2 linked regions of the Luteibacter rhizovicinus DSM 16549 genome follow. The protein of the gene in region 2 interacts with the protein of the main gene of each other region in a pairwise test. Links are inferred from orthologs where the notes say so. Each region holds a gene or a part of one and is shown on either strand. Other genes may lie near its edges.

The links.
Region 1: the proteins of rlmB (region 2) and tsaE interact in binary tests that used the Escherichia coli proteins (3 or more experiments, as listed by UniProt). The link is inferred for Luteibacter rhizovicinus DSM 16549 from one-to-one orthologs.

The regions. Positions count from the first base shown.
Region 1 is NZ_CP017480.1:2,699,004-2,703,707, reverse strand. What follows is about bases 275-3,274. They hold tsaE (tRNA (adenosine(37)-N6)-threonylcarbamoyltransferase complex ATPase subunit type 1 TsaE), read right to left. Parts: upstream 2,018-3,274; coding sequence 1,532-2,017; downstream 275-1,531. Other genes in these bases: BJI69_RS12280 (bifunctional ADP-dependent NAD(P)H-hydrate dehydratase/NAD(P)H-hydrate epimerase), read right to left, coding at 2,014-3,274; BJI69_RS12290 (N-acetylmuramoyl-L-alanine amidase), read right to left, coding at 275-1,351. Outside these bases: more of BJI69_RS12290, read right to left, coding at 1-274; more of BJI69_RS12280, read right to left, coding at 3,275-3,486; tRNA epoxyqueuosine(34) reductase QueG, read left to right, coding at 3,522-4,598. UniProt on the Escherichia coli protein: Required for the formation of a threonylcarbamoyl group on adenosine at position 37 (t(6)A37) in tRNAs that read codons beginning with adenine.
Region 2 is NZ_CP017480.1:3,319,236-3,324,696, reverse strand. What follows is about bases 1,304-4,302. They hold rlmB (23S rRNA (guanosine(2251)-2'-O)-methyltransferase RlmB), read right to left. Parts: upstream 3,177-4,302; coding sequence 2,430-3,176; downstream 1,304-2,429. Other genes in these bases: rnr (ribonuclease R), read right to left, coding at 3,173-4,302; BJI69_RS15250 (CBU_0592 family membrane protein), read right to left, coding at 2,149-2,433; sugE (quaternary ammonium compound efflux SMR transporter SugE), read right to left, coding at 1,699-2,013; phoU (phosphate signaling complex protein PhoU), read left to right, coding at 1,304-1,554. Also shown: phosphate ABC transporter ATP-binding protein PstB, read left to right, coding at 2-826; more of phoU, read left to right, coding at 847-1,303; more of rnr, read right to left, coding at 4,303-5,461. UniProt on the Escherichia coli protein: Specifically methylates the ribose of guanosine 2251 in 23S rRNA.

The DNA of each region.
Region 1 (4,704 bases), 620 kb from region 2 along the record:
CTGGTGCGGACGCCGCGGTGCTGGCCAGCGAGCCACCGTTGCGGCGTGCGGCCTGGGCGGCAAACCACGTGCCCGGCGGCGGCATCGATTCGAAATAATTGCGCACACCGCCGAGCACGGCCGTGGCCAGTTCGCGGCGATGACCGTCGTCACGCAGACGGGTTTCTTCCGCCGGGTTGGTGATGAACGCGGTCTCGACCAGGATCGACGGAACGTCCGGCGAGCGCAGCACGACGAAGTTGGCGCGCTCGACATAGCCGCGATGCGTCGGGCCCAGGCGACCCAAGGCCTTGAGCACGTTGCCGGCGATGGATTCGCTGGCCTGCATGGCGTAGCCCTGCTGGAGGTCCAGCAGGACGGCGGCAAGACTGTCGTCCTTGTCGTCGAGCGAAACGCCGCCGACCAGATCGGCGCGGTTTTCACGATCGGCCAGCCAGCGTGAGGCCTCACTGGTCTTGCCGCGCGGGGACAGCACCCAGACGGAGGAGCCCTTGGCGTCGCCGTTCTTGAAGGCGTCGGCGTGGATGGACACGAACATGTCCGCGTTGTGCTCCCGCGCGATTTCGTAGCGCCGCTTCAACGGAATGAAGTAGTCGCCGTTGCGCGTCAGAACGGCCTGCATGCCGGGCTGGCGGTTGATCTGGTCAGCCAGTTCGCGGGCCACCTGGAGGGTGACGTCCTTCTCGCGAAGGCCGGTCGCGCCTTTCGCGCCCGGATCTTCGCCGCCATGACCGGCGTCGATGGCGACCACCACCTTGCGGTCACCGGTGGGCAGCATGGGAGGCTTGCCCGCCGGCACCGACTTGCTGCGCGAGTTGCGGCTGCCGCGTGTCGGCAGGGGCGCCTGCGCTGGCGCGGATGCCTCAGCGTCGTCGTCGTTGCCAGCTGACGCGACGGACGGCGAGTCGTGGTCGGCGGCCGGGGGCGGGTTGTCGCCCGGATCGCTCTGCCCACCCGGATAGAGATCCAGCACCAGGCGATAGCCGTAGTCGCCGGCCGGCTTGAGCAGGAAGCTCTTCGGCTTCGCCCTGGGATCGACCGTCGCGACCAGCCGCGCCGAGCCACCCTGCTTGCTCACGCTCATCGATTTGAACAGGCCTTGTCCGCCCGGCGCCGAAAAATCACCCGTCACCGAGCTACCCGCGATATCCAGCACGACGCTGCCGGGCACATCGCCCTGCGACATCTTGTAGGCGGCCGGACCGGACAGATCGAAGACCACGCGGGTGTATTCCGGACCCGCCCAGGCGCGGGCTGCTTTCACGTCGGCAGCCGAAACGGCGACAGCCGTCAGCGTCGCGATGGCGGTCACGCACGCAAGCAGGCCAAGTTTGATAGTCATTCCCCTCATACGGCCCGGATTGAACTGCAAGCGCCCGACGAATGCAAGACGTTTTCCCTTGATAATCCATAACCTGCGAAACCTTCGTCAACCGGCGTACAGGAATGTGCCGCAAGCGACACGTCGTCGCATGCCGAAAAACCCCTGTTTTCAGGGATAAAGGCCGTAAACCGCGGACAAGGGCGCATGCTAGGCCTGCGGTGTCGGCGCCAGGGTCAGCGCGGCGACGATCTGCTCGCCCTTAGGCGACGTCGGCTCGAGTCGGACCGCCCTGCCCGGCCCTTCGTGACGAAAACTCAAGGCCAGATCGACGGGCGGCAAGGCACCGGCACCCCGTTCCGGCCATTCCACCAGGACGATGGCGCCGGGCTCCGCCAGGCTGTCCAGGCCCAGCCACTCCAGCTCGCCCGGATCGGCGATGCGATAAAGATCCAGATGGAAGGCCTGCCGCTCGCCGAGCTCGTAGCCCTCGACCAGGCTGTAGGTCGGACTCTTGACCCGCTCGCCGACACCGAGCGCCTTGAGAAAGGCGCGGGCGAACGTGGTCTTGCCCGCGCCCAGGTCGCCATAAAGAAAAGCGACGAGGCCGTCGGCGTCGAGAACGTCCGCCAGTCGGCGACCCAGCGCCATGGTGGCCTCCTCGTCCGCGAGGATCAGCTCGGCGACGGCGCTCATGCGTCCAGCCCATTGACGAGGCGGCGCAGTGGCTCGAGCAGGTCGCCGGCAAGCAGCCCGCGCTCGCCCATCTGGGCGGCGACGTCACCAGCCCGGGCATGCAGGCTCACGCCAAGGCAGGCTGCCTCATAGGCGTTACACCCCTGCGCCAACAGCGCCGCGATGATCCCGGTGAGGGTGTCACCCATGCCTCCACTGGCCATGCCCGGGTTACCCCAGGGGCAGACGGCGACCTCGCCGGCCGCCGAGGCGATCAGGCTGCCGTTGCCCTTGAGCACGACCACCGCCTTGAAGCGCCTGGCCATTTCACGCACGGCAGCGAAGCGATCGGCCTGCACGGCTTTCGTGTCGATACCCAGCAAGCGACCGGCCTCGCCGGGATGCGGCGTCAGCACGACTATCCTGGGCAGGGACCGCTCTTCGGCATGGAGCAGGTTCAGGCCATCGGCGTCGAGCACCGTCGGCAGATCGGCGTCGAGCGCGGTGGTCCATAGAGCGTGCCCCCAGGCTGCCTGACCCAGGCCGGGACCGAGTGCGAGCACCGAGGCCTTTTCCAGCATGGGTTGCAGGGCCTGCGGGCCGTTGACGCCGTGCGCCATCAGCTCCGGCCGCGCGGCATTCATGGCCAGCACGTGCTCGTCTCGGGTGGCGACACTGACCAGACCGGCGCCCGTGCGCAGCGCGGCCTCGGCAGCCATGCGCACCGCCCCGCCCATGCCATGGTCACCGCCGATGGCGAGCACGTGGCCGTTCGTTCCCTTGTTCGACTCGCGCGGCCGCGGTGGCAGGTGCCCGGGCAGCAGGAGATGCGAATCCGGCGAGTCGAACAGCGTTTCCGGAAGCCCGAGCGTATGCAGCGCGATGTCGCCGGCGACTTCGCAGTGAAAGGTATGCAAACCGCGCTTGTGCACGATGAACGTAGCGGTCGCCTCCGCGCGGATCGCCACGCCGGGCGTGGCGCCCGTGTCGGCGGAGAGGCCCGAGGGAAGATCGAGCGCCAGGATGGGTGCGCCATACGCGTTCATGGCCTCGATCGCCTGGCGTGCATCCCCTTCGGGCGCCCGGTTCAGACCGGTGCCGTAGATCGCGTCGACCAGCACGTCGGCCGGCGGGAGTGCCGTCCAGGTCGCCAGGGAAACCGGCTCACCACCCGCCGCGACGAAGGTGTCGCGAGCCCTGATGGCATCGACGCCCCTGGGTTCGCCGAGAGCGACCAGATCGACGTCCAGGCCGGCGGCAAGTGCGTCGCGAGCCACCAGATAGCCGTCGCCGCCGTTGTTGCCCGCACCACAGACCACCCGTAGCCGCTCGGCCACCGGCCAGCGCTCGTGCAACATGGCGAAGGCTGCCGCCGCCGCACGTGTCATCAGCTCGAATCCCGGGATCCCGAGCTCGGCCGTCGCGCGCTGGTCGATCGCGCGGGCCTGCGCTGAAGTGAAGAGAGCGGTGCCGAGTTTGGGTGCGGTCATCGGGGGATTATAGAAGGGGCAAGTAGAATGCACGTATGTCCGCCCCACCCTCCATCGACTACGCCATCCTCGCCACTGACATCAAGGCGTGGGCACGCGAGCTCGGGTTTGCCGACGTCGGCATCTCCGGCACCGACCTCGGCAACGACGAGGCCTACCTGGAGCGCTGGCTGGCGGACGGCCATCACGGCGAGATGGAATACATGTCCCGTCACGGAACGCGTCGCAGCCGCCCTGCCGAACTCGAGCCCGGCACCCTGCGCGTGGTCTCCGTCCGTATGGATTACATCCCCCCCGGCACCGCGAATGCGTGGGAGGTGATCAACGATGGCGACAAGGCCTACGTGGCCCGGTACGCACTCGGCCGTGATTATCACAAGGTCATGCGCAACCGACTGCAGAAGCTCGCCGCGCGCATCGGCGAGCGCATCGGCGACTTCGGCTACCGCGCGTACGTCGACTCCGCCCCCGTGCTCGAAAAGGCACTCGCCCGTAATGCCGGCCTCGGCTGGATCGGCAAGCACACCGTTGTGATCAACAAGCGCGCCGGCTCGTATTTCTTCCTCGGCGAGCTGTACACCGATCTCCCCTTGCCGGTGGACGAGCCCGCCACCGCGCATTGCGGCAGCTGCCGGCGCTGCATCGACATCTGCCCGACCCAGGCCATCGTCGCGCCGTATCGCCTGGACGCGCGCAAATGCATCTCCTACCTCACCATCGAACTGAAGGGCAGCATCCCCGAAGAACTACGCGCGCCGATCGGCAACCGTATCTTCGGTTGCGACGACTGCCAGCTGATCTGCCCCTGGAACAAGTTCGCACAAGAAGCGACCGAGCCCGACTTCGCGCCACGTCATAGCCTGGATGGACCGAAGCTGGTGGATCTCTTCGCATGGACCGAAGCGGAGTTCCTGTCCCGCACCGAAGGCATGGCGATCCGCCGCACCGGCTACGAAGGCTGGCTGCGCAATCTCGCCGTTGGATTGGGCAACGCACCGACGAGCACCGAGATTCTCACCGCACTCGAAGCACGCGCGGATGATCCGTCGGACGTCGTGCGTGAACACGTGGCCTGGGCTCGTGCGCAACATGCGTTGCGCTCGAGCTCGTAACACTTGAGCGTCTCGCGCAGGAGACCTTGGTGTCCACCCTCCCCAGCGAGGGTGGGCACCGAAGGCTCTGCGCGACGAACCTCCACGCGAGCGGCGGCGCGAGCCG
Region 2 (5,461 bases):
CATGAACGAAGTCGCCTCCAAGCCGGGTTTCGGCACCTCGCCGCACGAATCGGGCGTCGATCTCGGCCAGGTACCGGCGAAGATGACCGTGCGCGACCTCAACTTCCATTACGGCGAATTCCACGCGCTGAAGAGCATCGCGATGGACGTGCCGGAAAAGAAGGTCACCGCCATCATCGGGCCGTCCGGCTGCGGCAAGTCCACCCTGCTGCGCATCTTCAACCGCATCTACGCGATCTATCCGAACCTGCGCGCCAGCGGCGAGATCGTGCTCGACGGCGAAAATATCCTCGACCCGAAGTACTCGCTCAACCGCCTGCGTAGCAAGGTCGGCATGGTGTTCCAGAAGCCGGTCCCGTTCCCGATGACCATCTTCGAGAACGTCGCCTATGGCATTCGTCACCACGAGAAGCTCAACCGCACCGACATGGAAGGTCGTGTCGAACAGGCCCTGCGCGGCGCCGCGCTGTGGGACGAAGTGAAGGACAAGCTCAAGCAGAGCGCACTCGGCCTCTCCGGCGGTCAGCAGCAGCGCCTGTGCATCGCCCGCGGTATCGCGCTGAAGCCGGAAGTGCTGCTGCTCGACGAACCGACCTCCGCGCTCGATCCGATCGCCACGAGCCGTATCGAACAGCTGGTGGAAGAGCTGAAAAGCCAGTTCACCATCGTCATCGTCACCCATAACATGCAGCAGGCTGCACGCTGCTCGGACATGACCGCCTTCATGTACATGGGTGAGCTGATCGAGTTCGACCGGACCGAAAAGATCTTCACCAAGCCGAACAAAAAGCAGACCGAAGACTACATTACCGGCCGTTTCGGCTAAGCCCCCTACCGAGGCACGCGATGAACACTCCGCACCAGCACATCATCAAGAGCTACGACGACGAACTGAAGCGCCTCACGCGCGAGATCGTCAAGATGGGCGAGCTCGCCGTCGCCCAGCTCGAAGCCGCCATCGACGTGGTCGAACGCCGTGACGAGCGCGCTGCCCAGCGCGTCGTCGACAATGACGACGCGATCGACGCGCTCGAACAGGAAATCAGCCAGGACGTCGTTCGCCTGCTCGCCCTGCGCGCACCGATCGCCGGCGACCTGCGCAACGTGTTCGCCGCGCTGCGCATTGCCGCGGACATCGAGCGTATCGGCGACTACGCCGCGAACGTGGCCAAGCGGTCGATTCCGCTCAGCCGCGTGGCGCCCATCGCTGTCGTCGGCGGCCTGGCCAATCTCGCCGAGCTCGCCATCCAGGAGCTGCGCGACGTGCTCAAGGCGTACGACGAGCAGGATGCCGAAGCCGCTTACGAAGTCTGGAAAGCCGATGCGCGCCTGGACGAGGAATACACCCTGGTGTTCCGCGCCCTGCTCACCTACATGATGGAAGATCCGCGCAACATCACGCCGTGCACGCACCTGTTGTTCATGGCGAAGAACATCGAGCGCATCGGCGATCACGCGACGAACATCGCGGAGAACGTCTGGTTCGTGGTGAACGGCGAGCCGCTGGTGGCACCGCGGGTCAAGAAAGATACGACGGCCAATCCGGAGTTTTGATTTTGCCGGTGAGGGGTGTCGCGGTACCTGGCGGTTTCGCGAGCACCCTTCGCCGCTGAATCGGCTCCCACAGAAAGCGAAAGCCGGCGACGGCGTGCTCTATGTGGGAGCCGATTTATCGGCGATGCTCTCCGCGCCAACGCCTCAAGCCGTCAGCTTCAACCCAAGAATCCCCACCACGATCAACCCGACGCAAAGCAGCCGCAACGGCTGCGCGGACTCCCCAAACAGGATGATCCCGAGAGTCACCGCGCCGACCGCGCCGATACCGGTCCACACCGCATAAGCGGTACCCAAGGGCAACTTTTTCGTCGCATACGCCAGCAGCACGATGCTTATCACCATGGCGGTGCCGGTAAGCACGCTGGGAATGAGCTTGGTAAAGCCCTCGGTGTATTTCAGGCCAACGGCCCAGGCGATCTCGAAAAGACCCGCCAGAACAAGCACGAACCAATACATGGTGTGGCTCCGCAGAAGCGGGGTCGTCCCCGCGGAGTTGCTGCGCGCCCTGGGGTCGTCCCCAGGGGCAGACCGGCCTTGCGCCGATCTGCACCCATTATACCGAGGGTGTGTAACCCCTCGCTGACCCGACGATCAGGGCAGGCTATCCGGGGTGATCACCGCCGCCTTGCGTGCCTTCACGCCGCGGACGATGCCGTAGACGCTGATCAGGAACCAGGCCATTTCCTGCAGGAACGCCGGCAGGTTGAACATGCCGAAGATCAACGAAAGCAGGATGCCGAAGGCGCCGACCAGGTTCATCACCTGGTAGGTATAGCCCTGCCCCGAGAGCTTGTGGGCCTGGAGCAGGAAGAACGCGACCAACACCAGTGCCACGCCGACCAGGCCGGCCCAGTCATGCCACATCATGCTGCTCATCGTTTTGCTCCTCGCTGCCTCAGGGCTTCGAACAGAACCACGCCGGTGGCGACGGAGACATTCAGGCTCTCCATGCCGCCGGGCATCGGGATCTTCGCCACGAAGTCGCAGGTGTCGCGCGTGAGACGACGCATACCGTCACCCTCGCTACCCATGACCAGTGCGATGGGCCCCTTCAGGTCCATGTCGTAGATCGACTTGTCGGTGTCGCCGTCCAACCCCGTAATCCACACGCCGGCATCCTTGAGCATGCGCAGGGCACGAGCCAGGTTGGTCACGGCAATCAAGGGGATCAGGTCGGCCCCGCCGGCCGAGGCGCGACGAACGGTCGGCGTGATACCGACCGCACGGTCCTTCGGCACCACGACCGCGGTGACGTTTGCCGCCGCCGCACTACGCAGGCAGGCGCCCAGGTTGTGCGGATCGGTCACGCCGTCGAGCACCAGCACGAAGGCGTTGCCACCCGCTGCGTCGAGAAGCGCCGGCAAATGACTCTCGTCACGCAACGGCGGGGTGTCGTATAGCGCGATAACGCCCTGGTGACGTGCTTCGCCACCGAGCTTCTCGAGCTGCTCCTTGCTCACCGGTTTCAGGATGATGCCGAGCTTGCGCGCCAGCGCGGCGATCTCGACCACGCGCGCATTCTTCGAGTTCTGTTCGATCAGAACTTCACGGACACGATCCGGGTCGTTGGCGAGGGCGCCCTCGACCGGATTGATTCCTACGATCCACGACTCACTCATGCTTCTGGCTTGCTCCTGGGTTTACGCGACCGACGCCGTGCCGATTTCTTGGCCGGTGCCGGTGTTTCCGACGTCGCGACCGGCGCCTGCCGGGTCGTCGTCTTCGTCACGGCGGTTTTTTTCGTCGCGGTCTTCCTGGCAGTCGACCTTCCGGCTGACTGCTCACCACGTGCCGGCTGCTCACCACGTGCCGGGCGCTCGGAACGTGCCGGGCGCTCGGAACGTGCCGGGCGCTCGCCCCGGGCGGGCTGCTCGTGTACCGGTGCCTGCGCTGCGGAACGACGACGCGGTGACCGGGACGGCGACGGCTCGCTCGCGGCCGGCTCGGCCGTGCGACGTCGCGATGCCGGCGCGGGGGCCGGATGATGCGCCGCAGGCGCCTCGACCGCAACCGCAGCCTTGGTCTTCTTCTTGCCGAAGATGCTGTCCATCGCCTTCTTCGCGGCGCGGCCGATGGCCTTGCCCGCCTTGGCCATGCCCGAGCTCTCGGCGACCGGCGCGGCTACCGCGACCTTCGGCGCGGGCTTCGGCAACTGGGCCAGGCGCGCGACCAGACGGAAGTCGATCTTGCGATCTTCCAGGCTGGCGCGAAGCACCTGCACACTCACGTAGTCGCCGAGACGATACGTGGAACCCGTGCGCTCGCCGCTAAGCAGATGACGAATGGGATCGAACTTGTAGTAGTCATTCGGCAGCTGCGACACGTGCACGAGACCGGATACGCGCGACGCCGCGAGCTCGACGAACAGACCGAACGAGGTCACGCCCGTGATGGTACCGGCGAATTCCTCGCCAACATGCTTCTCCATCCAGGCGCACTTGAAGCGCTCGTCCACATCGCGCTCGGCCTCTTCGGCACGACGCTCACGCTGCGAACAATGCACGGCCATGGCCGCCATCTGCGTGTCGCTGTAGACGTAGTCGGCCGGCTTGCCCTTGCTCAGCGCATAACGAATGGCGCGATGCACGAGCAGGTCGGGATAGCGACGGATCGGCGAGGTGAAGTGCGCATACGCATCCAGCGCCAGGCCGAAGTGGCCCTGGTTCTCCGGGTGGTAGATCGCCATGCTCTGCGAACGCAGCAGCACCGACTGGATGAGCTCGGCTTCGGGGCGATCGTGCACGCGCTTGAGCAGGGCCGAGAAATCCGCAGGCGTGACTTCGTCCGCCGGCGGCATCTTCAGCTTGAACTCCTTGAGGAAACGCAGGAGGTCTTCGTACTTCTCGGCCGGCGGCGGTGCATGCACGCGATACAACGCGGGAATCTTGCGCTTGGTGAGGTAGCGCGCCGCCTGCACGTTCGCGGCGATCATGCATTCCTCGATCATCTTGTGCGCGTCGTTGCGGTCGGAGGCGCCCATCGATTCGACATCGCCTGCCGGGCCGATGCGGAACTTCACTTCCGGCGTTTCGAAATCGATCGCACCGCGACGCTTGCGCGCCTTGGCCATCACCTTGTAGAGGCGATGCAGGGACTCGATGTGCGGAAGCACGTCGGAGATTTCCTGGCGCACATCGGCGTTGCGCTCGCCGACGGCCTGCCACACCTTGTTATAGGTGAGACGTGCGTGCGAGAACATCACCGCGTCGTAGAACTTCGAGCGCGTGACGTCGCCTTCCTCGTCGATCTCCATGTCGCAGACCATGCACAGGCGTTCCACCTTGGGCATGAGCGAGCAGATACCGTTCGACAGCGTCTCCGGCAGCATGGGTACGACGAAGCCGGGGAAGTACGTGGACGTGCTGCGGTTGTAGCCTTCGACGTCCAGCGGCGTGCCGACTGGCACGTAATGCGAGACGTCGGCGATGGCCACGACAAGGCGGAAACCGCCGTCCTTCAAAGGCTCGGCATAGACGGCATCGTCGAAGTCGCGGGCGTCGTCGCCGTCGATGGTGACCAGCGGCAGCTTGCGAACGTCGACACGACCCTTGCGCTCCTCGGAGGTGACCTTCGGCTCGACTTCCTCGGTCTGGCGAACCACCTGCTGCGGGAACTCGTGCGGGAGGTCGTGGCTGGCGATCGCCATCTCGACGACCAGGGACGGCTGCAGGCGCTGGCCGAGGACGGCGCGGATCGTGCCCATCGGGCCCCGGTGCGGGGTCGGCGGGTCGGTGATCTCGACGACCACGATCTCACCGGAATTGGCCCCGGACTCGCGGCCTGCGGGAATCATGATGTTCTGGTGCAGGCGGCGGTCGTCCGGCTCGACCAGGGTCACGCCGTTTTCAATGACCACACGGCCGACCAGGCGCGGCGAACGGCGCTCGAGCACCTCGACGATCGC